3 regions of the Microbacterium sp. JZ101 genome follow, and region 1 is predicted to be linked to each of the others. Evidence: predicted binding sites of a transcription regulator. Region 1 holds the regulator's gene; each other region holds the start of a gene.
The links. The regulator HspR, encoded in region 1, represses chaperone genes until heat shock. The targets are predictions, from matches to a motif close to AAGTTGAGTCNNNNNGACTCAACTT.
Positions count from the first base shown of each region.

Region 2: a site for HspR is predicted at 3,567-3,591, ahead of M1D56_RS11015 (ATP-dependent Clp protease ATP-binding subunit). Genes of this name have one in related genera too.
Region 3: a site for HspR is predicted at 5,142-5,166, ahead of M1D56_RS16430 (Hsp20/alpha crystallin family protein). Genes of this name have one in related genera too.

Region 1 is NZ_CP096400.1:238,194-247,618, forward strand. Features, by position in the region: gene M1D56_RS01070 (MFS transporter) at 1-712, opposite strand, end outside; gene dnaK (molecular chaperone DnaK) at 1,022-2,881, shown strand; gene M1D56_RS01080 (nucleotide exchange factor GrpE) at 2,881-3,501, shown strand; partial or broken gene M1D56_RS01085 (DnaJ C-terminal domain-containing protein) at 3,579-4,561, shown strand; gene M1D56_RS01090 (heat shock protein transcriptional repressor HspR) at 4,607-5,044, shown strand; gene M1D56_RS01095 (flavin reductase family protein) at 5,067-5,645, opposite strand; gene M1D56_RS01100 (methionine synthase) at 5,632-6,672, opposite strand; gene M1D56_RS01105 (DUF1852 domain-containing protein) at 6,690-7,682, opposite strand; gene M1D56_RS01110 (LysR family transcriptional regulator) at 7,803-8,744, shown strand; gene M1D56_RS01115 (TetR/AcrR family transcriptional regulator) at 8,687-9,316, opposite strand.
Region 2 is NZ_CP096400.1:2,362,685-2,372,109, reverse strand. Features, by position in the region: gene M1D56_RS11045 (sensor histidine kinase) at 1-1,021, shown strand, start outside; gene M1D56_RS11040 (WhiB family transcriptional regulator) at 1,130-1,378, opposite strand; gene M1D56_RS11035 (histidine kinase) at 1,601-1,996, shown strand; gene M1D56_RS11030 (EI24 domain-containing protein) at 1,972-2,727, opposite strand; gene M1D56_RS11025 (helix-turn-helix domain-containing protein) at 2,762-2,971, opposite strand; gene M1D56_RS11020 (DUF2975 domain-containing protein) at 2,972-3,457, opposite strand; gene M1D56_RS11015 (ATP-dependent Clp protease ATP-binding subunit) at 3,638-6,163, shown strand; gene M1D56_RS11010 (3-deoxy-7-phosphoheptulonate synthase) at 6,387-7,463, shown strand; gene M1D56_RS11005 (nucleoside hydrolase) at 7,473-8,420, shown strand; gene M1D56_RS11000 (ABC transporter permease) at 8,703-9,425, shown strand, end outside.
Region 3 is NZ_CP096400.1:3,569,309-3,578,733, forward strand. Features, by position in the region: gene M1D56_RS16410 (DUF6049 family protein) at 1-1,089, opposite strand, end outside; gene M1D56_RS16415 (LacI family DNA-binding transcriptional regulator) at 1,183-2,160, opposite strand; gene galT (galactose-1-phosphate uridylyltransferase) at 2,250-3,395, shown strand; gene galK (galactokinase) at 3,392-4,588, shown strand; gene M1D56_RS16430 (Hsp20/alpha crystallin family protein) at 4,661-5,098, opposite strand; gene M1D56_RS16435 (DUF7059 domain-containing protein) at 5,280-6,803, shown strand; gene M1D56_RS16440 (CCA tRNA nucleotidyltransferase) at 6,962-8,389, shown strand; gene M1D56_RS16445 (glycosyltransferase) at 8,495-9,425, shown strand, end outside.

The DNA of each region.
Region 1 (9,425 bases):
TCGTCCACAGGGCGCAGCCGACCGCGATGACGCGGAACGGGAGGCCGCCCTCCGACGAGAGCCCGAACCAGTCGCCCAGGTAGAAGACGATGACGAGGGCGAGGGCGACGATGCCGCCGAGGTACCCGAACCCCCAGCCGAGGCCCGAGATGCGCCCGATCGTCTTCGGCGTCGCGATGCCGATGAGGATGGCGTTGGAGTTGACGGCCGCGATCTCGCCGAACACCATGCCCGCTGAGATCAGCGCGACCCCCAGCCAGAACAGGGTCGGGGTGGGCTCGACGAACCACAGGCCGAGCATGCAGACGATGAGCGCCCCCGTGCCGATCCCGAGCCACAGCTTCTGCCGGCCTGCGGCATCCGCCTGCTGCCCGAGAACCGGGGCGAGCAGGAGGATGAGGAGGCCCGCGACCGTGGTGCCCCATCCGAGGCCCGATGCGAGGTCGGCGAGCGCCGCGACCTTGACCGGGTCGTCGTCGGCGAGACCCTGCACATCGGGCAGAAGGAAGGCGTCTGTCGTCAGGTAGAGGGCCGTGAAGATGAACGTGAGGATGACCGTGTTGAACGGCTGGGTCGCCCAGTCCCAGAGCGCCCACGCGAAGACGGTGGCGCGCGATGCGGGAGCGCGCTCAGGGAGCTCGAGCCCCATCACGGTCAGCGCGGCGGTGTCGGCGGCCGCGGGCGGCGCGGAGGGGTGGGCGGGCTCGGGCATGTCGGTCACGCTAGGCCTCCTCGGTGAACGCGCGGTGGCGCGCCGTCGCGCCGCTGCCGCCCGTTCTCCCGCTGAGACTAGTGTCCGGCGTCGAGACCTGTGTTCCCGACACCGGTCTCGACGACCGGCGCTAGTCTCGGACGCCCGCTACACCGGTCTCGACGACCGGCGCTAGTCTCGAGGGTGCGGGGTGAAGTTGAGTCGGGCTGTATCAAGTTTCTTGACTTCCCCCGGCTGTCGCCGTACGCTTGAGTCAGCGCGACTCAAGATCGCGCGCAGACTTCAGGCAGCGACAGAAGGAGAAGCAACATGGCACGTGCTGTGGGTATCGACCTCGGGACGACCAACTCGGTCGTCTCGGTCCTCGAGGGCGGCGAGCCGAAGGTCATCGCCAACGCCGAGGGCTTCCGCACGACCCCGTCGGTCGTCGCGTTCACCAAGGACGGCGAGGTGCTCGTCGGCGAGACCGCGAAGCGCCAGGCCGTCACCAACGTCGACCGCACGCTCGCGTCGGTCAAGCGCCACATGGGCACCGACTGGACGTTCAAGGTGGACGACAAGTCGTACACGCCGCAGGAGATCTCGGCGCGCATCCTCCAGAAGCTGAAGCGCGACGCCGAGCAGTACCTGGGCGACACGGTGACCGACGCCGTCATCACCGTGCCCGCGTACTTCAACGACGCCGAGCGCCAGGCCACGAAGGAGGCCGGCGAGATCGCGGGCCTCAACGTCCTGCGCATCATCAACGAGCCCACGGCCGCCGCCCTCGCGTACGGCCTCGACAAGGGCAAGGAGGACGAGCTCATCCTCGTCTTCGACCTCGGCGGCGGAACCTTCGACGTCTCGCTGCTCGAGGTGGGCAAGGACGACGACTTCTCGACCATCCAGGTGCGTGCCACGGCGGGCGACAACCGCCTCGGCGGCGACGACTGGGACCAGCGCCTCGTCGACTACCTCATCAAGCAGTTCAAGGACTCCACGGGCGTCGACGTCTCGAACGACAAGATCGCCCTGCAGCGCCTCAAGGAGGCCGCGGAGCAGGCGAAGAAGGAGCTCTCGAGCTCGACGTCGACGAGCGTCAACCTGCCGTACCTGTCGCTCACGGAGAACGGCCCCGTGTCGCTGTCCGAGACGATCTCGCGCGCGAAGTTCGAGGACCTCACGAAGGACCTCCTCGAGCGCACGAAGAAGCCGTTCCAGGACGTCATCCGCGAGGCGGGCATCAAGGTCTCCGACATCGCGCACGTCGTGCTCGTCGGCGGCTCGACCCGCATGCCCGCGGTCAGCGAGCTCGTGAAGAGCGAGACGAGCCAGGAGCCCAACAAGGGCGTCAACCCGGACGAGGTCGTCGCCGTCGGCGCCGCCATCCAGGCGGGCGTGCTGAAGGGCGAGCGCAAGGACGTCCTCCTCATCGACGTCACCCCGCTGAGCCTCGGCATCGAGACCAAGGGCGGCGTCATGACCAAGCTCATCGAGCGCAACACGGCCATCCCGACCAAGCGCAGCGAGACCTTCACGACCGCAGACGACAACCAGCCGTCGGTGGCCATCCAGGTCTTCCAGGGCGAGCGCGAGTTCACCCGCGACAACAAGCCGCTCGGCACCTTCGAGCTCACCGGCATCGCGCCGGCGCCCCGCGGCGTGCCGCAGGTCGAGGTCACGTTCGACATCGACGCGAACGGCATCGTGCACGTGTCCGCCAAGGACAAGGGCACGGGCAAGGAGCAGTCGATGACCATCACGGGCGGCTCGTCGCTCTCGAAGGAGGACATCGAGCGGATGGTCCGCGACGCCGAGGAGCACGCGGCCGAGGACAAGAAGCGCCGCGAGGCCGCGGATGTCCGCAACCAGGCCGAGACGCTCGCGTACTCGATCGAGAAGCTCATCTCGGAGAACGACGACAAGCTCCCCGCCGACGTGAAGGACTCGGTCAAGGCCGACGTCGACGCGCTCAAGACCGCGCTCGCGGGCGAGGACGACGACGCCGTGAAGGCCGCGTTCGAGAAGCTCAACGAGAGCCAGACCAAGCTCGGCGAGGCGATCTACCAGCAGGCTCAGGCCGCGCAGGAGCAGGCGCCGCAGGACGCCCCGGCCGGCGAGCAGAGCTCGGCGGATGAGGACGTCATCGACGCCGAGGTCGTGGACGACGAGGACGAGAAGAAGAGCTGATGACGGACAAGGACTTCGAGGAGCCCCAGGGCGAGCAGCCCGACGGCGACGAGGTCCAGCCGGACGCCGAGGGGTCGGAAGCCGCCGCTTCCGACCCCGCGGCGCAGCCGGCTGAGACCGCGGAGGAGCGCGACGGCCTGACGGTCGACGACATCCTCGGCGCCGAGCAGACCGACGAGGCGGCGGAGGCGGAGAAGAGCGACTACGAGACGCAGCTCCTGCACGACCTCAAGCGCCTCCAGGCGGAGTACGCGAACTACCGTCGCCGCACCGAGGAGCAGCGCGAGATCGAGATCTCCCGCGCCAGGGGCGAGGCCGTGAAGGGCCTCCTCCCCGTGCTCGACGACCTCGACCGGGCCGAGAAGCACGGCGACCTCGCCGAGGGCAGCCCGTTCTCGGCCGTCGCTGCCAAGGTGCGCGGCGTCGCCGAGCGCCTGGGCGTCGTCGCGTTCGGCGCGACTGGCGAGACGTTCGACCCGCAGCGTCACGAGGCGATCTTCCAGCAGCCGGTCCCCGGCACGACGGAGAGCACGATCCTCGAGGTCGTCGAGGTCGGCTACCTGCTGGGCGACGTCGAGCTGCGCCCCGCCAAGGTCGTCGTCGCCGTCCCGGCGGAATGACTCCCGGTCGGCCCCGCTGCGGCGGGGCCGACCGCTTTCCGGATCACGCGTAGAGCATTCGCAAGAAGAAGGTGCAGATGGCCAGTCAGGACTGGTTCGACAAGGACTTCTACAAGATCCTCGGCGTCGACAAGAACGTGAGCGACGCGGATCTGAAGAAGACCTACCGCAAGCTCGCGCGCAGGTACCACCCCGACTCGAACCCGGGCGACGCGGCTGCGGAGTCGCGGTTCAAGGAGATCAGCGAGGCGTACTCGGTGCTCTCCGACCCCGAGCAGCGCAAGGAGTACGACGAGCTGCGCGCGATGGGCTCGGGTGCGCGGTTCACCGCGCCCGGCGGCGCCGGCGGCGGGTTCGACGACGTCTTCAGCCGGTTCACGCAGCAGCGCACGGCGTCCCCGGGCGACTTCGACGACATCTTCTCGATGTTCTCCGGCGGGGGCGGAGGCTTCGGCTCCGGCCGCTTCGGGCAGTCGACGGGCGGGTACCGCGGCTTCGGCGGCCCCCAGCGCGGCGCCGACGTGCGTGTGCGCGCACGACGATCGACTTCACGACGGCCGCCAAGGGCGAGACCATCACGCTCCAGGGCGAGGACGGCAAGCCGTTCAAGGTCAAGATCCCCGCGGGCGTCGCGGATGGCCAGAAGATCCGCCTGCGCGGGCGCGGGCGTCCCTCGCCGGACGGAGGCGAGAGCGGCGACATCGTCGTCGAGGTCGCCGTCCGATCGCACCCCGTCTTCACGCGCGACGGCCTGAACGTCCGCGTGACCGTTCCGATCACGTTCACCGAGGCGGTGTTCGGCGCGACCATCGAGGTTCCGACGCTCGGTGGCGACCCCGTGAAGCTGCGCGTCGCCCCCGGCACGCCCTCCGGCCGCGTGCTCCGCGTCAAGGGACGCGGCATCGCGTCCAGCAAGGGCACGGGCGATCTCCTCGCCGAGGTGCAGGTGGCTGTGCCGTCGCATCTCGACGACGCCGCGCGCGAGGCGCTTCTCGCCTACCGCGAGGCCGAGCCGAAGGAGAACCCCCGCGCTGAGATGATGGCGAAGGCGAAGCAGTAGCCCGCTGCCGCCATCCGCCCCCGACACCTTCAGGAGGTGAGCACCATGCCGATCCCGGTCGACCCGGCCGACATCGACCCCGATGCGCCGATCTTCCCCATCGCGGCGGCTGCCGAGCTCGCCGCCATGCACCCGCAGACCCTGCGGCAGTACGACCGCATGGGCCTCGTCGTCCCCGGGCGCACGCGCGGCGGATCGCGGCGCTACTCGCTGCGCGACATCGAGCAGCTGCGCGAGGTCGCGCGGCTGTCGTCCGAGGGTGTGCGCCTCGCCGTCATCGAGCGCATCCTGCACATGGAGAACGAGGTGCAGGAGCTGCGCGGCCGTGTCCGCGAGCTCGAGCGCGAGCTGCGCGCCGAGCGCGAGCAGCGTCCGGGCGCGCGCGTGTTCGCGACGAGCGCGAACGGCGCGGTCGTGACGCTGCGTGCGGGCACCCGCGTGCGCCGTCAGACCGACGTCGTGCTCTGGCGTCCCGCCGACTGACGCCCGCAGGCGCGCGCGGCCGTCAGGGCTCGATGCGCGAGTGCTCGCCGAGGCGGTGCCACGTGCGGTTGTGATAGACCAGCGCGTCGCCGGCGTCGCCCGGGTGGATGTCGCGCTCGATGTGCGACTGCAGTGCGTGGGCCGCGACGACCGTCGACGTGCCCGCATCCATCCGGTCGATGACCGCGCAGCGCACCCACGCGCGCACGCCCTCGTACACGGGCTCGCCCGTGGCGAGGCGCGTCCACGGGTGCTCCTGGGCGAAGCGGTCGACTCCGCTCGCGGCGCCGAGCTTCGCCACCTCCAGATCGTGAGCGTCGAGGAAGTGCACGACGACGGTCTCGGCGCGCGAGAGAACGTCCGACGCCGACGACAGCGCCGAGATCGAGAACACCAGGAGCGGGGGCTCGGCGCTCACCGACGCGACCGAGGTCGCCGTTAGGGCGACGGGCCCGTCGCCGGCATCCGCCGTGATGACGGTGACGCCGCCGGGGTGCCCCCGGAAGAGGGCCTTGAAGTCGTCGGGCGACAGCGACGGCGCGAAGCCGTGACGCGGGGTCTCGGCGGGTGCGTCGGCGGGCGACGCCTCAGACGCGCGCATCGGCCAGCTCCTCGCGCAGGATGGCCGCGCCCGCGCTGAGCGCGCTGAGCTTGCGCAGCGCGACCTCCCGGGGGAACGGCGCCATGCCGCAGTTCGTGCTGGGCACGAGCTTGTCCGCGTCGACGTAGGCGAGCGCACGGCGGAGGGTGTCGGCGACCTCCTCGGGGGTCTCGACCGTCTCATCCGCGACGTCGATCGCGCCGAGCATGACCTTCTTGCCGCGGACGAGCTCGACGAGCTCGAGCGGGACGCGGGAGTGGTGGCACTCGAGCGAGACGATGTCGACGGCCGACCGCTGCAGAAGCGGGAACGACTCCTCGTAGTGGCGCCACTGCGAGCCGAGTGTCGCTTTCCAGTCGGTGTTCGCCTTGATCCCGTAGCCGTAGCAGATGTGCACGGCGGTCTCGGCGCGCAGCCCCTCGCACGCGCGCTCGAGGGCGGCGACGCCCCAGTCCTTGACCTCGTCGAGGAAGACGTTGAAGGCGGGCTCGTCGAACTGGATGATGTCGACGCCCGCGGCCTCGAGCTCCCTGGCCTCCTGGTTGAGGATGGTCGCGAACTCCCACGCCAGCTTCTCGCGGCTGCGGTAGTGGGCGTCGTAGAGCGTGTCGACCATCGTCATCGGGCCCGGCAGCGTCCACTTGATCGGGCGGTCGGTGCTCGAACGGAGGAACGCCGCGTCGTCGACGAAGACGGGGCGCTCGCGGTGCACCGCGCCGACGACCGTCGGAACGCTCGCGTCGTAGCGGTCGCGGATGCGCACGGTCCTGCGCTGTGCGAAGTCGACGCCGTCGAGGTGCTCGATGAACGTCGTCACGAAGTGCTGGCGCGTCTGCTCCCCGTCGCCGATGATGTCGATGCCGCGGCGCGTCTGCTCCTGGACGGCGATGCGCATCGCGTCCTGCTTGCCCTCGGTCAGCGCGGTGCCCTCGAGCTTCCAGGGGGACCAGAGCGTCTCCGGCTCGGCGAGCCACGACGGCTTGGGAAGGCTGCCGACGATCGAGGTCGGCAGGAGCGCAGGGGTCATGGATGGTCCTCCGGGGGTCATGCGACGAGAACGGGGTCGCCGGCGGTCCACTGCTCCAGCAGCTCGCGGTTCGGCTCGATGAAGTGCTCCTGCGCGTACTTCCCCTGCGTGACAGCGAGCTGGCTGCGCTCCTCGCGGTCGTAGGAGATCTGCGTCCGCGAGAAGTCCTGCGCGCCCAGGCTCGGGCGGTAGACGGCGGCGGCGGCCGAGTTCGCGTTGTAGATCTCGGGGCGGTAGATCTTCTGGAATGTCTCCATCGTGCTGATCGTGCTGATGAGCTGCAGGTTCGAGTAGTCGTTCAGCAGGTCGCCGCGGAAGTAGAACGCGAGCGGCGCGACGCTTCCGCGCGGCATGAAGTAGCGCACGCGGAGCCCCATCTTCCCGAAGTACTCGTCGGTCAGGGAGTGCTCGTCCTGCTGGTACTCGACGCCGAGGACGGGGTGGCTGTTGCCGGTCTGGTGGTAGGTCTTGCTCGTCGAGACGCTGATGCAGATGACGGGCGCCTGCGGGAAGCGCTGCCGGTAGACATCCGAGTCGAGGAAGTGCTGGAAGAGCCTGCCATGCAGGACGCCGAAGTCGCGGGGGAGCGCGGGCGCGCCCGTGCCATCCTTCGCCGAGGGCAGGACGACGCTGAAGTCGTAGTCGCGGATGTAGGACGAGAAGTTGTTGCCGACGATCCCGTGGTGGCGGGCGCCCGTGTGCCGGTCGATGATCCGCGTGTCGAGGACCTCGAGCAGCGGGAACGGCTGAGCCTCGCCATCCGCCGACGTGCGCAGCTGCACGGAGACGATCTCGAGTTCGAGGGTGTAGCGGTCGCGAGTCGGGTTGTCCCAGTGCGCGAGGTCGTTGAACCGCCGGTCGATCATCGTCAGGGTGCTGCGGAGGTTCTCCTGACGGCGCTCGCCGCGCGCGAGGTTGGCGAAGTTGGTCGTGATCCGGGAGCTCTCCGACGGCGTGTAGTCCTCGTCGAAGGGGGTGGTCGTGATGCTGAACTCGAATGCGCTCGCCATGGGCCAATCCAGGGGTGATGAGGGTCGGGTCGATCCTCGGACGTCGGAGCCTCCATCGTGCCGGGATCCGGGCGATATCGGGTAAGAAGACGACGCTATCCCTCCATATAGTCTGTGGCTATGGCACAGGGAACGAGCGGTCTCACGCTGCAGCAGCTCCGCTACTTCATCGAGGTCGCCGCCGAGGGCTCGATCTCGGGTGCCGCCGACCTGCTCTACGTCGCGCAGCCGACCATGTCGGCGGCGATGAAGGAGCTCGAGGCGCGCGTGGGGCGCACGCTCCTGGTCCGCTCCGCACGCGGCGTGACGCTCACCCTCGACGGGGCGGAGTTCCTCGGCTATGCGCGACAGGTCGTCGAGCAGGTGGAGCTCCTCGAGCAGCGCTACCTCGACCGGCCCCCGTCGCGGCGTCTGCTCGGGGTCTCGGCGCAGCACTACTCGTTCGCGGTCGACGCGTTCGTGCGGATGGTCCAGGCGAGCGGGGCGGCCGAGTACGAGTTCTCCCTGCGGGAGACCCGGACGGGCGACATCATCGAGGATGTCCGCACGCTCCGCAGCGAGATCGGCATCCTCTACCGGAACGACTTCAACCGGAAGGTGATCGACAAGCTGCTGCGGGACTCGGGGCTCGCGTTCCATCCGCTGTTCCTCGCCGAGCCGCACATCTTCATCTCGCGGCGCAACCCACTCGCCTCCCGGAAGCGCGCGACCCTCGGCGACCTCGAGGATCTGCCGCGACTCACCTTCGACCAGGGTGCGGACAACTCCTTCTACTTCGCCGAGGAGATCCTCTCCACCATGTCGAGCAGGCGCGAGATCCGGGTCTCCGACCGGGCGACGATCTTCAACCTCATGATCGGCCTCGGCGGCTACACGATCTCGACCGGCATCATCAGCGACGAGCTCGATCCGGAGATCGTCGCCATCCCCCTCGACGTCGATGAGCGCATCGAGATCGGGTGGATCGACCACGCCGCGATCCCGCTGACGGAGCAGGCGCAGCGCTACCTCGACGAGGTGCGCGCGGTCGTCGCCGGGTTCGGCGTGGAGGTGCTGGGATAGCGCGTCCCTGATGCAGCAGCAAGACGCCAGAGGGCGCTGACGGACGCGTCCACCTGGTCGCGCGTGATCGCGCCGCCGACGTACTGGAGCACGAGACCGTCCAGTGCTGCGAAGACGGCGCGTGCGAGGGCGTCGTCGTCGGCTGTCGCGGCGCTGCCGAACATGCTCCGCGAGACTCCCGCCGTGTAGCGGTCGTACATGTCGATGATCTGCGAACGGACTTCGGCGTCCCGACTCGCTTCGAGAATCATCTCGAACTGATAGACGTGCAGGTCCCGACGCTGGTCGAGGGTGGACCACAGCGCGGCCTTGTAGTCACTCTCCGAGTCAAGGAATCCGTCGAGGTGGGAGTCGCGCATTGCGGTCGCGGCCGACCACTCGAGGGCGGCGTTGGCCAACGCGGACAGCGACCCGAAGTGGTGGGCGACCAGCGAGTTGTTGACACCCGCCTCCTGCGCGACCTTTCGGAAGGTCATGCCATGCAGGCCGTGTCGCGCGACCACGCGAACGGCGGCCTCGATGAGCGCCTCGCGGCCGGTGCCGTACTTGATGCGTTGAGGTTCATCGGCCATGTTCGCACCCTATCTCCCGATGAAGTGACGGCGAATCTAAGCAAACGCTTGACTTTAAATTGAGCAGATGCTGGAATTGCTCGCACTACCCGACGTTCAAAGGAGAACG
Region 2 (9,425 bases), 1.5 Mb from region 1:
GACCGGCGACTTCCCCGACCTCTCGGCGCCGACCGGGCCGCGCAGGGGCGCTCCGCGCGCCGCCGACGGGCTCATCCGCCTCGACGTCGACGGCATCGTCACGTTCGCGAGCCCGAACGCCCTGTCGGCGTTCAACCGCATCGGCTTCGCGGAGGAGCTCGAGGGCGAGAACCTCGCCGACGTGACGAGCCAGATCCTGCCGGCGTCTCATGACACCGACGAGCGCCTGCCGATCCTCGTCTCGGGCCGTGCGCCATGGCGCAGCGACATCGAGGCGCGCGGCGTGACCGTGTCGCTGCGTGCGATCCCGCTCAAGGACCACGGCCACCGCACGGGCGCGATCGTCCTGTGCCGCGACGTGAGCGAGCTGCGCAGCCAGGAGCAGGAGCTCATCACGAAGGACGCGACGATCCGCGAGATCCACCACCGCGTCAAGAACAACCTGCAGACGGTCGCCTCGCTGCTGCGGATCCAGGCACGGCGCACGACCTCGGAGGAGGCGCGCGAGTCGCTGCTTCAGGCCATGCAGCGGGTCGCCGCGATCGCCGTCGTGCACGACACGCTGTCGGAGGGGCTCGCGCAGAACGTCGACTTCGACGAGGTGTTCGCGCGCGTGCTGCGCCTCGTCGCGGAGGTGGCGGCCGCGCAGAACACGGTCGCGCACACGCGCACGAAGGGCCGGTTCGGAACGCTCCCCAGCGAGTACGCGACGCCGCTCGCGCTCGCGCTCACCGAGGTCGTCACGAACGCGGTGGAGCACGGGCTCGCGGGGCGCGAGGGCGAGGTCGAGATCGTCGCCGACCGCGACGACACCCGCCTCGAGGTGCGCGTGCGCGACACCGGCAGCGGTCTGCCCGATGGCCAGGTCGGCCGCGGCCTCGGCACGCAGATCGTCCGCACGCTCATCCAGGGAGAGCTCTCCGGGACGATCGACTGGTCGACGATCGACGCGCCGGACACCGCCTTCCACGGCGGGACCGAGGTCACAATCGCGGTTCCCCTGAGGTGGATCCGCAGCTGATCCGGACATGAAGAAGCCCCGCCGAGGCGGGGCTTCTTCAGACGACGGCGCTTGCGGTCAGCTCGCGCGACGGTGCCTCAGGTCAGCTGGCGCGACGGTGCCTTCCGGTCAGCTCGCGCGACGGGCGCGAGCGGCGCGGCGCTTGAGCGCGCGGCGCTCGTCCTCGCTGAGGCCGCCCCAGACGCCCGAGTCCTGGCCGGTCTCGAGGGCGTACTGCAGGCAGATCTCGGTGACCGTGCAGCGAGCGCAGACGGACTTCGCCTTCTCGATCTGGTCGATCGCGGGGCCGGTGTTCCCGACGGGGAAGAACAGCTCGGGGTCGACGGTGAGGCAGGCGGCCTTGTCGCGCCAGTCCATAGGAATGCTCCTTGCGGGGTGGGGTTTCTCAGGGAAAGCACAGCGTGGCAAAACGGGTGGATTACGCTGGATGTGCGACGGACCTGTGCAGGTTCCGCCCCACCACGCTGTGGGAAACACACCGTTAACAATTGTCATACACGCGAGGTTCTCGGGCAAGGGTTTTTTCTGTCCGTTCCCTGATCATGCGTGCGGTGTGAGGCACGGGGAGCGAGGAGAGCCATGGCCACCAGCGCGACCGCACGGACGGCCGCCGTGCTCGTCGGACTCGAGGCGGTGGGCGTGCTCGCCCTCGCCGGCTGGCAGGTGCTCGCGCTCGGCTCGGCGGATGTCGCCTCGATGCCCAGCGCGATCGCCCTCCTCCTGCTCACGCTCGTCGGCGCCCTCGCCGTGGGCGCCTTCGCGCGCGGCATCGCACGGGGCCTGTCCTGGGGACGATCCGGCGCGATCGTCGTGCAGCTGCTCATCATCGCGGTCGCGATCGGCGCCGCGACGGGGGAGTACGCGCATGTCGCCGTCGCCGTCGGCCTCGCGGTCCCGGCCGCGATCGTGCTCGCCGTGCTGCTCTTCGCCGCCCGCGAGGCCGGGCGGGCTCAGCCCCGCGCGCTCGACGACTGAGCGGAGCGCCGCTCGAGGAGCGTGTGCGCGAGGAGCGTGCTGCCGGCGACGGCGGCCGGCATCGCGACGATCGCGCCCAGGGGCACGAGCAGGCACACGTGCGTCGCCATCCCGAATCCCGCGACCCGTGCGCGGGACTCGCGCCGCAGTGCCCGTCGCTCCTGCGCCCCGATGCCCCGCGCAGACAGCGCACGCGCCGTGAGCTCGTCGGAGAGCACCCAGCCGGAGAGCGCGGCTCCGACGACGGCGGCGAGCGGTGCGCCGACCACGGGGACGAACCCGAGCGCGACGCTCGCGACGGCGATCGCGAGCCCGCGGGCGATGAGCGACGCGCTGTCTGCGACCGATCGCCAGAGGCCGTACGCGCTCTCGGGAACGGACCCCGTGCGCGCGGCCTCGACCGAGCGCCAGACCCGGTCGTAGAAGGGCTCGCCCACGAGCAGGGTGAGGGCGGTGAACATCGTCACCGCCACCACGAGTCCGCCCGCGAGCACGGCGGCGCCGATGAGCACGCGCACGAGGATGGTCCAGATCGCGGCCCAGTCCTCCGCCCAGGGAGTGAGGTCCTCGGCGATCGCGGGAAGGAGTGCTCCGAGGGCGATGAGCGCGGCCGCCATCGCCGCGCCGACGATCGCGGCGGGGATGAGCGCGGCCGCCATCACACGCGGATCTCGCCGCCACCAGCCGAACCCCTCCAGCAGCGTGCGCACGCCCGCCCAGAACTCGCTCATGCGTCCATGAAAGCAAACGCCGTGCGCCGCGGGCTCACTCCTCGGGCTCCCAGCGAAGCAGATCGCCCGGCTGGCACTCGAGGGCCTCGCACAGCGCGTCGAGCGTGGCGAAGCGGACGGCCTTGGCGCGTCCGTTCTTGAGCACGGCGAGGTTGGTGGGAGTGATGCCGATCCGCTCGGCGAGCGCGCCGACCGACATCTTCCGGCGGGCGAGCATGACGTCGATGTCCACGATGATCGGCACTCAGATCACCTCGCCGAGCTCGTCCCGCAGGGCCTGCGCCTCGTGCTCGCGCGCGATCGCCTGCCGCAGCAGCGCCTTCATGACGACGACGAGCAGCGCCATCCCCCCGAGGACGAGCGACGCACCGCAGACGAGGCCGACGAGACCCGGGGCCGCGCTGCCCGGGGCGAGGAGGATCGCGAGCGCGAAGGCGAGCAGGGCGGCCGCCGCGATCGCCCCGATGATGACGTCGACGTAGCGGAAGGACGACTCCGAGAAGATCGAGCCGCGCCGGACCCTGGTGAGGAGCTGCCACACGCACACCCCGAAGACCTGCATCGTCGCGACGCCGAGCCCGAGGATGACGACGAAGGCGACCCGCGATGCGGTCTCCACACCCTCGAGGTCGACCCAGATCAGCGGGAGGAGGAACGCCTGCACGACGACCGAGCCGGCAAGGGCGAGGGCGATGACGACGCGCAGGATGAGGATCGTCGCTCTGCTCACGGTCGCTCCGTTCATTGAATCACAGCGGAAATCTATTGATAGTCGTTCGATTGTGCAAGTCGCTCGACAGATTCTCGCGGGCGGGAATAGCGCGCACGGGATCGCGTTGATCTTGATAGACTCCGACTCAAGTTCCATACTTGATAGGGAACGACGCAACTTTCAAGGAGATGCCGGGACATGCCCGAGAACAACTTCCCCCAGGATGGGCCGAGCTCGTTCGACGAGTTCCTCGCGCGCTATCTGCAGGGCGAGCGTGCTCGCGCGAGCCGCTCGATCGATCTCAGCCGCTTCCTCAGCTCGCGCACGCAGGAGCTCCTGCAGCGGGCGGGGCGCTACGCCCTCGGTCGCGGGCAGCTCGAGCTCGACGCGCTGCACGTCCTCCACGTGCTCGTCGGCGACCCGACCGTCGCCGACGCGATCTCGCGCGTCGGCGGAGACCCCGAGGCGATCGCACGGGAGGCTGAGGAGCGCCTTCCGCGCGAGGGTGCCTCGGCCCACGTCGACGCCGCCGCGGTGACGGCGGCCGTGCAGCGGGCGCTGTTCCACGCGTTCCAGGTGGCGCGCTCGTCTGGCTCGACCTATGTGGACCCCGAGCACCTCTTCTTCGCCCTCGTGCTCGCACAGGACACGCCCGCCGGGCAGATCCTCGCACGCTCGGGCGTGACCGCGGAGGCCCTCACCCAGGGCGCGCGCGAGAGCGTGGACCCGCAGGCCGCGCCCGAGCAGGGCGCAGGGCGGACCGCGGGCGGATCGATGCTCGAGAAGTACGGCACCGACCTCACGGCGCTCGCGCGGGACGGCGCGCTCGACCCGGTCATCGGCCGCGCCGACGAGATCGAGCAGACGATCGAGATCCTCTCGCGCCGGACGAAGAACAACCCCGTGCTCGTGGGCGAGGCCGGCGTCGGCAAGACCGCCGTCGTCGAGGGCCTCGCGTCCGCCATCGTCGCGGGAGCCGTTCCGGAGCAGCTGCGGAACCGCCGGGTCGTCGCACTCGACCTCCCCGCGATGCTCGCGGGCACGCGCTACCGCGGCGACTTCGAGGAGCGCCTGACGAAGACGATGGAGGAGGTCGCCGCGCAGAAGGGCGAGCTCATCCTCTTCATCGACGAGATCCACACCCTCGTGGGCGCCGGCGGCGGGGGAGAGGGAGCCATGGACGCGGGCAACATCCTCAAGCCGCGTCTCGCTCGCGGCGACCTGCACCTCGTCGGCGCGACGACGCTCTCCGAGTACCGCAAGATCGAGAAGGACGCCGCGCTCGAGCGCCGCTTCCAGCCCGTGCGGGTCGGCGAGCCGTCGCCCGCGGACGCGATCGCGATCCTCGAGGGGCTCCGCCCGGCGTACGAGGAGCACCACCGTGTCACCTACACCGACGACGCGCTGCGGGCGGCCGTCGAGCTGAGCGACCGCTATCTGTCCGACCGCGTGCTGCCGGACAAGGCGATCGACCTCATCGACCAGGCCGGCGCCCGGGTGCGGCTGCGTCTGGGCGCTCCCGTCGACACGCAGGAGCTCGTCGCGCGTCTCGCCGAGCTCGAGGCGGAGAAGAACGCCGCGGTGTCTGCCGAGCACTACGAGGAGGCCTCCCGCATCCGCGACGAGATCGCGACCGTGCAGGCGCGCCTCGCCGACGCCACCTCGGCCGACGGGGCCGGGCGCGCGATCGTCGACGAGCCCGAGATCGCGGCCGTCATCAGCCGCGCCACCGGGATCCCCGTGAACCGCCTCACCGAGAGCGAGCGCGAGCGTCTCGCCGGCCTCGAGGAGGAGCTGCACGCCCGCGTGATCGGCCAGGACGATGCGGTGACGGCGGTCGCCAAGGCCGTCCGCCGCAGTCGCACGGGCATGGGCGACGCCCGCCGCCCGGTCGGGTCGTTCCTCTTCCTCGGGCCGACCGGCGTCGGGAAGACCGAGCTGGCGAAGGCGCTCGCGGCGAGCCTGTTCGACGACGAGAGCGCCGTGGTGCGCTTCGACATGAGCGAGTTCGGCGAGCGGCACACCGTCTCGCGCCTCGTCGGGGCCCCTCCGGGATACGTCGGATACGACGAGGCCGGTCAGCTCACGGAGCGCGTGCGGCGCAACCCGTACTCGATCGTGCTCTTCGACGAGATCGAGAAGGCGCACCCCGACGTGTTCAACCTGCTCCTGCAGGTGCTCGACGACGGGCGGCTCACCGACGGGCAGGGGCGCACCGTCGACTTCCGCAACACGGTCGTCGTGATGACCTCGAACCTCGGCTCGGAGTTCCTGACCTCGCGCTCGGGCGCGATCGGCTTCTCGGCCGCGGGGCGCGAGTTCGACGAGAAGGATCTGCGCGATCGCGTGATGGGGCGTCTGCGCGAGTCGATGCGCCCCGAGTTCCTCAACCGCATCGACGAGATCGTGCTCTTCCGCAAGCTCGACGAGCAGCAGCTCGCGCAGATCGTGCACCTGCTGCTGGGGGCGACCCGCGCGCGGCTGGCCGCGCGCGATATCGCCCTCGAGGCGACCGATGCCGCGGTGGCGTGGCTCGCCCGCAACGGGTACGAGCCCGAGTTCGGCGCTCGGCCGCTGCGCCGTCTCATCCAGCGCGAGGTGGACGACCGCATCGCGGATCTGCTCGTGACGGGGGAGCTCGCGGACGGCGGCTCGGTCACGGTCGATGCGATCGACGACGGTCTCGTCGTCCGTGCGGAGCGGATGGCTCCGGCAGCCGCGTGAGAGATCGGAGGGCGGACGGGGCGACCCGCCCGCCCTCCGTGCACTAGAGTGGCGGCATGACAACCCGTTGGTATGCGTATGACGAGTCGGCTCCGGAGGGGCCGTCGCGGATGTAGCGTGCCGACACCTCCAGAGCCGACAGGGCAGAGCGATCGCTCTGCCCTTCGCCGTTTCGGCGGGCTCTGCGCAAGAGGGTCCGCCCCGACCAGGGACAGGACCTGCCATGGACACCATCGAGGCCGCATCCGACATCCACGTCGCCTCGTTCACGACCCTCCCGAGCCCCGCTGAGATCGCCGCAGAGCTGCCCGGCGCCGACAGCGCCCCCTTCGTCGGCGCCGCGCGCGAGGCCGTCCGCTCGGTGATGACCGGAGACGATCCCCGCCTGCTCGTCGTCGTCGGCCCGTGCTCGATCCACGACCCGGCCGCGGGGCTCGACTACGCCGCGCGGCTCGCGGAGGAGGCCCGACGCCACGACGAGGATCTCCTCGTCGTCATGCGGACCTACTTCGAGAAGCCCCGCACGACGGTCGGCTGGAAGGGCCTCATCAACGATCCGCACCTCGACGGAAGCCATGACATCGCGACCGGACTGCGTCTCGCCCGCCGCTTCCTCCGCGACGTCACGGCGCTCGGTCTGCCCTGCGCGACCGAGTTCCTCGAGCCGATCAGCCCGCAGTACATCGCCGACCTCGTCACGTGGGGAGCGATCGGCGCGCGCACGACCGAGAGTCAGATCCACCGACAGCTCGCCTCCGGCCTGTCCATGCCGATCGGGTTCAAGAACGGGATGGACGGCGGCATCCAGGTGGCGATCGATGCGGCCCGGGCGGCGGCCGCACCGCAGGCGTTCCTCGGAATCGGCGCGGACGGCCGCGCGAGTCTCGTCGCGACGACCGGCAACCCCGACACCTCGGTGATCCTGCGCGGAGGGGCGGACGGCCCGAACCACGGCCCCGAGCACGTGCAGGCCGCGGCCTCGCGCCTCGCAGCTGCCGGTCTCGCGCCGCGTCTCGTCGTCGACGCGAGCCACGGGAACAGCGGGAAGGACCACGTGCGGCAGTTCGCGGTGGCCGGCGAGATCGCCGAGCAGGTCGCCGCGGGCGGCGCGATCGCGGGTGTCATGCTCGAGAGCAATCTCGTCGCGGGCGCGCAGCCGCTGGACGTCGCCCGCGGACCCGCCGGGCTCGTCTACGGTCAGAGCGTCACGGACGCATGCCTGTCCTGGGAGACCACGGTCGACGCGCTCGGCCTGCTGGCGGCAGCCGCGCGCGCGAGGCGGGGCGGACGCGCCGGGTAGGCTCGAGCGGTGACGACCAAGATCGTGCTCGACGTCGACACCGGCATCGACGACGCCCTGGCCATCCTCACGGCGTGCCGGGCGCCCGAGATCGAGCTGCTCGCGTGCACGGCGACCTGGGGCAACATCGATGTCGCGCAGGCCGCGCGGAACACCGCGTACGTGCTCGACATCGCGGGGCGCTCCGACGTCCCGGTTGCCGCGGGGGCCGCCGGTCCGTATGACGGGACGGCGCCGGAGTTCTCGACGGCGGTCCACGGTGCCGATGGGCAGGGCGGCAGGGCGGACCTCGATTTCGCGCCGGTCCTCGCGCGCGAGAGCGCGGTCGATCTGCTGCTGCGGCTCAGCCGCGAGCACGCGCACGAGCTCGAGATCGTCGCGGTCGGGCCGCTCACGAACCTCGCGCTCGCCCTGGATGCGGATCCCGATCTTCCGTCCCGCGTGCGCGCCGTGACGATCATGGGCGGCGCGTCGTTCGTCCCCGGCAACGTCACCCCGGGGGCCGAGGCGAACATCTGGCACGATCCCGAGGCGGCCCAGCGCGTGTTCGACGCCGCGTGGCCCGTCACGATGGTGGGCCTCGACGTCACGATGCGCACGCTCCTCACCGAGGAGCATCGCGCGCGCCTCGCCGCGGGCGGCCGCGCTGGGCGCTACGCAGCAGACATCCTCGACCACTACTTCGGGTACTACGCGCAGGTGACCGGCGAGCGCACCTCGGCGAACCACGACGCGCTCGCGGTCGCGGTCGGGTGCGGGCTCGTGTCGACCGTCGTCGCACCCGTCGTGCACGTCGAGGTCGACACGACGCACGGTCCGAGCCGCGGTCGCACGGTGGCCGATCTGCGCGGCATGTGGCGCGGATGGCCCGAGGTCGACGGCGCGCGCCATCGGGTCGTGCTCGAGGTCGAGCCGGGCTTCGAGGACCGGATGGTGGATCTCATCGCGAGCGCCTGACCGCGCGCTCCGCAGCCTGCCGCACCCCCGCTTCGGGCGGTTTCGCGGAGCGCTTCGACAAATGGCGGTCGATCCGGGCCAGGGCTGCGACGTCGCCTCGCACCGCGAATCCCGCGTGATTCCGGGCTTGATCGCGCCTACCGTGTGCGCTCGCCACATTTCCCCTTGACGCCCGCGACGTCTCTGCGTAGCTTTATCGAAGCGATTCGACTGATTCTCGGAAGAGGGCACGTCGCGGGTCACACGAAGGAGTGAGATGAGCCGGTGCAGAGGAGGCGCGCGATGAGCGTGCTCACGGAGGTCGGAAGCGCGGCTCCGGAGACCGCGTCTCTCGCCGCAGGTGCCGGCGGGCCGCGCGGGCGGTCGCGGGCGCGGCGGCGCGGTCGGCGCACGTCGTTCGGGATGTTCCTGTGCATCGTGCCGTTCATGGTGCTGATCTTCCTGTTCTCGTACTTCCCGCTGTACGGGTGGATCTACTCCCTGTACGACTACCGGCCGGCGCTCGGGCTCGCCGGGAGCGAGTTCGTCGGCCTGCAGTGGTTCGAGCTCATGTTCAACTCGCCCGCGCAGATCGCGCAGATCGGGCAGGTGCTCACCAACACGCTCGCGATGAGCTTCCTCGGGATCGCGACCTCGGTCCTCCCCGTCGCGTTCGCGATCTTCCTCAACGAGATCAAGGCGCCGTGGTTCCGCAACTCCGTGCAGACGCTCACGACCATGCCGAACTTCATCTCGTGGGTGCTCGTGTACATGATCGCGTTCTCCCTGTTCTCGAGCACGGGGCTCGTGAACGACGTCCTCGTCGACTCCGGCCTCATCACGGCGCCCATGAAGTTCCTCGACTCGGGCGGCGAGGGCGTCTGGATCACGATGACGCTCTGGAGTCTCTGGAAGGGACTCGGATGGGGCGCGATCATCTACCTCGCGGCCATCGCGGGCATCGACCCCTCCCTCTACGAGTCCGCCAAGCTCGACGGCGCCGGCCGCTTCCAGACGATGTGGCAC
Region 3 (9,425 bases), 250 kb from region 1:
CTCCTCGCCGATGGAGAGGAGCTCCTCGAGGGAGGGGTAGGCGGGCTCATCCGGCGCGGCGGGCTCCTCCTCCGCGGCGGGCGTGGCCGACGGCGTCGGCTCCGGTGCCGCGAAGTTCTCGCCGCTCTCGAACGCGCGCAGGCTCGTGGGCGCGAGCGGCGCCGCGAGGCCCGCCTGGATCTGCGGTGTCACGTCGGCGTCGCCGAACTGGAGGGCGAAGCGCTCGTTCGGCAGCTCCTCGAGCCGCTCGAGCCACTCGAGGGCGGCAGCGGGCGCTGCCGTGCCGAGCGCGCGGATCGCCGCCGGGATGGCCGGATCGACCGCGAGCACGGCCGTCGTGCCGGCGACGGCCTCGAGCGCCTGCGACAGCGCGCCGTCGGGGCCGGTCAGGGTGCCGATCTCGTCGGCCGTGAGGAGCCCCGCCGCGGTCGGCGGCGCGGTGATCGGGACGATGACCGAGACCGGCGCGCGCTCGCCGTCGGCGACCACGACGACGCTGCGGCCCTCGATCGCGGACGCGCCTGCGCCGAGCGTCGCGCGCAGCGGGTAGACGCCGGCTGCGAGGCCCTCGAGGCCGGCGACATCCGCCGCGGCCGAGAGCTCCTCGGTCGCGCTCGCGCCTCCGCCGACCTCGTCGACCGGTGCGGTCTGGAGCGTCGCGAAGTCTCCGTCGGCCTCGCCCGACGCCAGCCAGGCGTCCAGCGCGGCGCGGTCGCCGAGTGCCGAGCGCGCGATGTCGAGGCGGAGCGTGCCCGCCGGCAGCGCCTCCGCGCCGGGGTTGGCGATCGTCGCCGTCGCGTTGAGGGCGGCGTCGGCGCCGAGCACTCCCTGCTGCGCGGGGAGGAGCGAGAGAGCGGGCGCCTGGTCGTCGTCGCCGTCCGCGTCTGCGGGGACGCCGACCCGCGCCTCCTGCCCGCTCTCCTTCGGAGCGGTCACGTGACGGCGGGGCGCATCGGATGGCTCGGAGGTCGCATCGGGGACCGACGCGAGCGCGGGCTGGGCGCCCAGGAGCAGCGCGAGCAGGACCGCGGTCGGCGCGCCCAGACGTCGCAGACAGCTGCGTGCCTCGGCCGTGCGGCGGTGGGTCATGGACATCCTGCTCATCGGGTCGTGCGAGGGCGCACGGGACCGTTCAATCCTACGAACACGGCTGGGCGCGCCCTGCGAGGCGTGCCGCAGTGGTCACCGGGGCCGCAGCGAGCTCTCGCGGACGATGAGGCGCGTCGGCACGATCGTGCGGTCGGCCACGGCGTCGCCCGCGAGCAGCGCGAGGAGCAGGTCGACCGCGGTCGAGCCGAGCTCGTCGAAGTCCTGCGCCACCGTCGTGAGCGGCGGCCAGTAGTCCGCCGCGTCGACGACGTCGTCGAACCCGGCGACCGCGAGGTCGTCGCGCCCCGCTGCGTGGGCGGCGTGCAGGGCGCCGAGCGCCATCTGGTCGTTCGCCGCGAAGACCGCGGTGACCGCGGGGTCCGCGACGAGCTCCTCCGCGAGATCGCGGGCGGTCGCGGCCGTCCAGTCTCCGCGCAGAGGACGCGGCGCGGTCGCGCCCCTCGCCGCGAGGGCGGCGCGCCATCCCCGTTCGCGCTCGGCGGCGGCGAACGAGCCCGCGGGGCCGGCCAGGTGATGCACGGAGGCGTGCCCCTGCGCGAGGAGGTGCGCGGTGGCGCTCTCGGCGCCGCCGGCGTGATCCGACGAGATGACGGTGAACCGCTCGCTCGTGTCGGCGTCGACCGCGACGACGGGGAACCCGGGCTCCGCGGCCTCGTGGATGCTCGGTGTCGCCTCGTTGAGGACCACGGCGCCGTCGACGCCGTGGTCAGCGAGCGCCGCGAACGCCGTGTCGGCGCGCTCGGCGTCCTCCGAGAGCGTCACCACGAGGACGGCGTGGTCGCGGGCCGACGCGGCCTGCGTGACGGCCTCGAGCACGCGGGTGTTGCCGACCGAGGCCAGCGTGCGCACGACGACGCCGATCGTGCGGGTGCGCCCGGTCCGCAGGGCGCGCGCGGTGCGGTTCGGCCGATAGCCGAGCTGAGCCATGGCCGCCTCGACCCGCGCGCGGGTCGTCGGGTCGACGCGAGGAGATCCGTTGGCGACGCGCGAGACGGTCTGGCCCGAGACCCCGGCGAGTCGGGCGACGTCGGCGGCCGACACCTGCGCCATGGGGTCTCCCTTCTCCTGCGACCCACTTTGCACTACCATCCATGTTGACGTCAACACGCGCGGCATCGCGCAGGAACGGAGGAGCCATGGTGGCACCGGGGACGACGCTGGGCGCCGGCGTGGTCAAGCGCGTCGCGCGTCTCGCCGACGGGCGCGAGCTCATCTACTACGACGACCCGGGCACGACGCTGCCCGAGGAGCGGCGCATCGACGAGCGCGAGCTCGGTCCGCGGCCCGAGACGGCGACGATGCGTCGCGACGTGCTCACGGGCGATTGGATCTCGGTCGCCGCCGCGCGCCAGAACCGGGCGTTCCTGCCGCCGGCCGAGCTCGACCCGCTCGCCCCGCAGACGCCGACGAACCCGTCGGAGGTGCCGAGCCTCTACGACGTCGCGGTCTTCGAGAACAAGTCGCCGTCGTTCGGCCCGGCACTCGACGTCGCCACGGGGGACGCGCCCGCCGCCGTCGACCCGCCGCTCGGCCTCGACGACCTCGACGCGCCGGGGCTCGGCCGCAGCCGCACGTCGGTCGGCCGCTGCGAGGTCGTGTGCTTCAGCCCCGAGCGCGAGGGCTCCTTCGGCACGCAGACGGAGACCCGCGCTCGGACCGTCATCGAGGCATGGGCAGACCGCACCGCCGCGCTCTCGGCCCTGCCGGGCATCCGCCAGGTCTTCCCGTTCGAGAACCGGGGCGAGCAGATCGGCGTGACGCTGCACCATCCCCACGGCCAGATCTACGCGTACCCCTACATCACGCCGCGCACGAAGCTCCTGCTGCAGGCCATCGAGCGCGAGGGCGCTGATCTGTTCGAGAGGATCATCACCTTCGAGCAGCAGGGCCCCCGCGTCGTGCTCGAGGCCGAGCACTGGATCGCGTACGTGCCGTTCGCCGCGCGATGGCCCGTCGAGGTGCACCTCGCGCCACGGCGCCACGCTCCCGACTTCGCCGCTCTCACGGACGCCGAGCGCGACGAGCTCGCCTCGGTGTACCTGCGTCTGCTGCGGGGCGTGGACCGTCTCTACGACACCCCCACGCCGTACATCGCGGCGTGGCATCAGGCGCCCGTGGATGTCGGGAGGGACACGGCGCGGCTGCACCTGCAGCTCACCTCGCCGCGTCGCGCGGCCGACAAGCTCAAGTACCTCGCCGGATCGGAGGCCGCCATGGGAGCGTGGATCGGGGATGTCCCGCCCGAGCAGACCGCAGAGCGACTGCGCGAGGCGGTGGGGGCATGACCGCGCAGCACGAGGCGATCGAGCTGCTCCGCTCGCTCACCGGCGGAGAGCCGGTGGGCGTCTGGTCGGCGCCGGGGCGCGCCAACCTCATCGGGGAGCACACCGACTACAACGAGGGCTTCGTGCTCCCGTTCGCGATCGAGCACCGCACGTATGCCGCGGTCGGCATGCGAGGCGACCGCATTCTCCGGGTCGTCTCGACCCTCGACCGGGTCCCGTTCGAGCTGTCGATCGACGCGCTCGCGGCCACCTTCGACGGCGCAGCGGGTCACGCCGTGCAGAGCGGATCGGTGCCCGAGTGGGCCGCCTATCCCCTCGGCGTCGCCTGGGCCGCCCTCGCGGCGACCGGGCGCAGCGCATCCGACGTCGGCGGCCTCGACATCGCCCTCGCATCGGACGTGCCGGTCGGCGCGGGACTGTCCTCGTCGGCGGCGATCGAGGGGGCGACGGCGTCGGCGCTCAGCGATCTGTGGGAGCTCGGGCTCGACGGCCTCTCGATCGCGAAGATCGGGCGGACGGCGGAGAACGAGGCGGTCGGCGCGCCGACGGGCATCATGGACCAGGTGTCGTCGACGCTCGGCCGGCCCGACGCCGCGACCTTCCTCGACTGCCGGACCCTCGCGACGGAGTCCGTCGACCTCGGCTTCGCCCGGGAGGGGCTCGCCCTGCTGGTCATCGACACCCAGGTCACGCACGCGCACTCGACGGGCGGCTATCGCGAGCGCCGGGCCTCGTGCGAGAAGGGCGCGGCCGACATGGGCGTGCCCTCGCTGCGCGACCTGTCGGTCGACGACCTCGCGCGCGCCGAGGAGACGCTCGACGAGGTGACCTTCCGCCGGGTGCGGCACATCGTGACGGAGAACCAGCGTGTGCTGGACACCGTCGCCACGCTGCGCTCGGCCGGGCCGCGGGCCATCGGCGACCTCCTCGTCGCGTCGCACGCGTCGATGCGGGACGACTTCGAGATCTCGGTCCCCGAGCTCGACACCGCCGTCGAGGCCGCGCTCGCGGCGGGTGCGATCGGCGCGCGCATGACCGGCGGCGGCTTCGGCGGCGCGGCGATCGCGCTCGTGGACGCCGATCGGGTCGACGTCGTCGCCGAGGCGGCCCGTGCGGCCTTCGCGGAACGCGGCTTCCGGGCGCCGCACACCTTCACGGTGACGCCGTCGGAGGGCGCGCGTCGCGACGCATAGCCAGCGCACAGGGAGAGGGGCAGATGCGATCGCATCTGCCCCTCTCCCTCTGCGCGCGGATGATCCGGGGGATCAGGAGGTGAGCTCGGGGGCCGTCAGCGTCTGGCTGCTGTCGCCCGAGCGCTGCACCTCGATCTTGCGCGGCTTCGCCTTCTCGCTGATCGGGATGAGCACGCTCATCACGCCGTTCTCGTAGGTCGCCGTGATGCGCTCGGTATCGATGCCCTGGCCGAGGTTCAGCTGACGCATGTACGCGCCCGTCGGCCGCTCGCGCGTGATCCACTTCACGCCCTCTTCGCTGCGGCCCGTCCGCTGCGCGCGGATGGTCAGGAGCTGGCCGTCGACATCGATGTCGACGCTTCCGGGATCGATGCCGGGAAGGTCGGCGCTCAGCACGTAGTGGTCTCCGTCGCGGTAGAGATCCATCGGCATGAGGCGGGGGCCCTGGCGGTCGAAGAGCTGCTCGGCCACCCGGTCGAACTCACGGAACGGATCGAAGAACATCGCCATCGTGATCGTCCTCCTCTGTTCGCTCGGCGCTGTTCGCAACATCACCTTGAGTCGCATCGACTCATGTTTCAAATTAGCACTCTCAGGGGGAGAGTGCTAAAAGTGCGCTGTGAGCTCCCTTCGAGCTCGCTCGGAGCGGCGCGGGGAAGCGGATGACACGAGCGCGCGGTTGAATGGTCGGGTGACCCCGCGCCCCGATCCCGCCCTGTGCCGCGACCTCGCCGCCGACCTCTCGGCCGCGCGGTTCCGATCCGAGGCGCTGCGCGCGATGTGGGGAGTCGAGGCCGATGACGCGATCGGGCGCGGGCTCCGCGCCCCCGCCCTCCGGGCCATCCGCGAGCGCGACGACGCGCTCGCCGTCCTCGCGCGGCTGCTCGTCTTCGGCGTCGGGCAGCCGCTCGCCGCGGTCGACGCCGCGCTCCCCCGGGTCGGCGCCAGCGGGCTCGTCGCACTCGGACTCGCCGCGGTCGACGCCGACGTGGTCGCGCCGCTCGCGGTCATCCGCCCCCAGTCCTTCCACGACGACCGCGGTCCGGGCGAGTGGCTGCTCGCGAGCGACCTCGACGAGATCGCCCTGGGCGGGGGCGCGCTCGCGGAGGATCACGTGCTCGGCGCGGGCGGAGCATCCCTCACGCTGGCCGGTCTGCAGCTTCCGACTCCCGTGCGGACCGTCCTCGACCTCGGCACGGGGTGCGGCATCCAGGCCCTGCGCGCCCGTCGCTTCGCCGACCGGGTCGTCGCGACGGACATCTCCCGGCGCGCCCTCCGCTTCGCGGCGCTGAACGCGGCGCTCGCGGGCGCGACGGGCATCGACACGCGGGCCGGGTCGCTGTTCGACCCTGTCGCCGGCGAGGTGTTCGACCGCATCGTGTCGAATCCGCCGTTCGTCATCACGCCGCGGGTCACGGGCGTGCCCGAGTACGAGTACCGCGACGGAGGGCTCGTCGGCGACGCGCTCGTGCAGCAGGTCGTCGCGGGCGTCGGCCGCCACCTCGCTCCGGGCGGAACCGCGCAGTTCCTCGCGAACTGGGAGACGAAGGACGGCGTGCCCGGGCTCGACCGCATGCGCGCGTGGGTCGAGGCGTCCGACGTCGCTCTCGAGGCGTGGGTGATCGAGCGCGAGGAGCTCGACCCGATCGCCTACGCCGAGATGTGGATCCGCGACGGCGGCACGACCCCTGGCAGCCCCGCGCACGACCGACTCCTCGACGCCTGGCTCGACGACTTCTCGGAGCGAGGCGTCACGGCGATCGGCTTCGGCTACGTGCTCCTGAGGAGGGCGGATGGCGCGCCGCGGCTCGCGCGCTATGAGCGCGTCACGCAGGCGATCCCGTCGGAGGGCGCGCTCGGGACGCATCTCGCGGCGGTGCTCGCGGCGCACGACCGCATCGCGCCCCTCGCCGACGCCGAGCTGCTCGCCCTGCACCTGCGGGCCGCGCCCGACGTCACCGAGTCGCGTCACCACCTCCCCGGCGCCGCGGACCCCAGCGTGATCGAGCTGCGTCAGGGCGGCGGCTTCGGGCGCTCCGTGCAGGCCGACCCGGCGCTCGCCGCGCTCGTCGGCGCGTGCGATGGGGAACTCGCCCTGGGTCAGATCGTCGCGGCGCTCGCGCAGCTGCTCGAGACGGACGAGGACGCGCTGTGTGCGGGGCTCCTGCCCGCCGTCCGCGAGCTCGTCCTCGACGGCTTCCTCGCCCCCGCCTGACCCCGCCCCCGGCCCCCCGGGTCCGGCCCCGGCCCCGGGCCGCCCCGCGGGACCGTGAGACTAGCGCTCGTCGTCGAGACCAGTGCACCCGCCGTAGGCCTCGACGACGGACGCTAGTCTCGGGGGCCGCCCTGCGACCGCCCGGTACCCTGGAAGCCATGCTCAACATGGCCGCCGGTCTCGCGCGCCTCGGCGACCTCGCGGCGTCGCCCGTGGTCGCGACCCTCGCGCAGGCGTTCGCCGATGCGGGCCACGACCTCGCGGTCGTCGGCGGACCCGTGCGCGACGCCCTCCTCGGGCGGACGACGAACGACCTCGACTTCACGACCGACGCGCGCCCCGACGACATCCTGCGGATCGTCACGCCGGTGTCCTCCGCGCAGTGGGACATCGGCCGGGCATTCGGCACGATCGGCGCGCGCGTGCAGGGCGAGCAGGTCGAGATCACGACCTACCGGGCCGACAGCTACGACGGCGAGACGCGCAAGCCGACCGTCGAGTTCGGCGACACCCTCGAGGCCGACCTCACGCGACGCGACTTCACCGTGAACGCGATGGCGCTGCGCGTCCCCGACGTGCGGCTCGTCGACCCGACCGGCGGCGTGGAGGACCTCGTCGCCGGCGTCCTGCGCACGCCGATCGATCCGCGGGTCAGCTTCGGAGACGACCCGCTGCGCATGCTGCGCGCCGCCCGCTTCTCCGCGCAGCTCGGCTTCGCGATCGAGGAGGGCACGCGCGCGGCGATCGCCGACCTGCGCGAGACGCTCGCGATCGTGAGCCCCGAGCGCGTCCAGGGCGAGCTGACCCGCCTTCTCCAGACCGACGACCCCGTGCGCGGGCTGCGCGTTCTCGTCGAGACGGGCCTCATCGACCAGTTCCTGCCCGAGATCCCCGCGCTGCGCCTCGAGGTCGACGAGCACCACCACCACAAGGACGTCTACGAGCACTCCCTCACCGTGCTCGCGCAGGCCATCGAGCACGAGCGCGCGCGCCATCCGGACGCCGAGCCCGATGTGAAGCTGCGCCTCGCCGCCCTCCTGCACGACATCGGCAAGCCGCGCACCCGCAAGCTCGAGCCCGGCGGAGCCGTCTCGTTCCACCACCACGACCTCGTCGGCGCGCGGATGGCGAAGAAGCGGCTGCAGGCGCTGCGCTACGACGGCGAGACGATCGGCTCGGTCTCGAAGCTCATCGAGTTGCATCTGCGCTTCTTCGGCTACGCCGAGGGCGCGTGGACGGATTCCGCCGTGCGCCGCTACGTGCGCGACGCGGGCGACGAGCTCGAGCGCCTGCACATCCTCACCCGCGCCGACGTCACGACGCGCAACCGCCGCAAGGCCGCGCGTCTCGCGCACGCGTACGACGACATCGAGGCGCGCATCGCGGCTCTCCGCGAGCAGGAGGAGCTCGACGCCATCCGGCCCGACCTCGACGGGAACGAGATCCAGCGGATCCTCGACGTGGGCCCGGGCCCGGTGGTCGGCCAGGCGTACCGGTTCCTGCTCGACCTGCGCCTGGATGAGGGCGCGCTGGGCCCCGAGGAGGCCGAGCGACGGCTGCGCGCGTGGTGGGCCGAGCAGGGCTGAGCCGCGTCGGCACGCCTCACAGTCAGCTCCAAACTGGTGCAATAGGCTCGGGAAGACTTCCCCCAGGCCGCATGGCGCCGCCACGAACTGCACTGTGAGGCATCCGTGACCACTTCCGCGTCCGACCGACTGACCATCCTGCTCGGGTGCGACACGTTCTCGCCCGACATCAACGGGGCGGCCCGGTTCGCGGAGCGCCTCGCCGCGGGTCTCGTCCAGCGCGGACACGACGTGCACGTGAGCGCGCCGAACACCGCGTGGAAGCGCACGGCGCCGCGCACCGAGGTCATCGAGGGCCAGCCGATGACCCTGCACCGGCTGCCGTCGGTGCACCTGTGGTGGCACGAGTGGCTCCGATTCGTGTGGCCGTGGCGCTCGAAGCACTACGCGCGCCAGGTCCTCGACGCCGTGAAGCCCGACGTCGTGCACATCCAGTCGCACATCGTCATCGGCCGCGGCCTCGCCCGCGAGGCGCGCAAGCGCGGCATCCCCGTGATCGCCACGAACCACGTGATGCCCGAGAACATCGTCGACTCGACGAAGCTGCCGCCGGCCCTCAACCGCCTCCTCGTCAAGCTCGCGTGGGACGACGCCAAGCGCACGTTCGACCTCACCGCGGCGGTCACGACCCCGACGCGCAAGGCCGCCGACTTCCTCGAGGCGACGATCGACATCGCCGGCGTGATCCCCATCAGCTGCGGCATCGACAAGTCGCAGTACACGGCCGACCTCTCCCCCCGCACGGAGAACCGCGTCGTGTTCGTGGGGCGCATCACGACCGAGAAGCACGTGGACGTGCTCCTCCGCGCGATCGCGCGTCTCGATCCCGCCCTCGACGTCAAGCTCGACCTCGTCGGCGACGGCGACCAGCGCCCGCTGCTCGAGCGGCTCGCCGACGAGCTGGGGATCGCCGACCGCGTGACGTTCTTCGGCCACACGACCGACGAGGTGCTGCGCGACGCGCTCACGCGCGCCTCGGTGTTCGCGATCGCCTCGATCGCCGAGCTGCAGTCGATCGCCACCATGGAGGCCATGG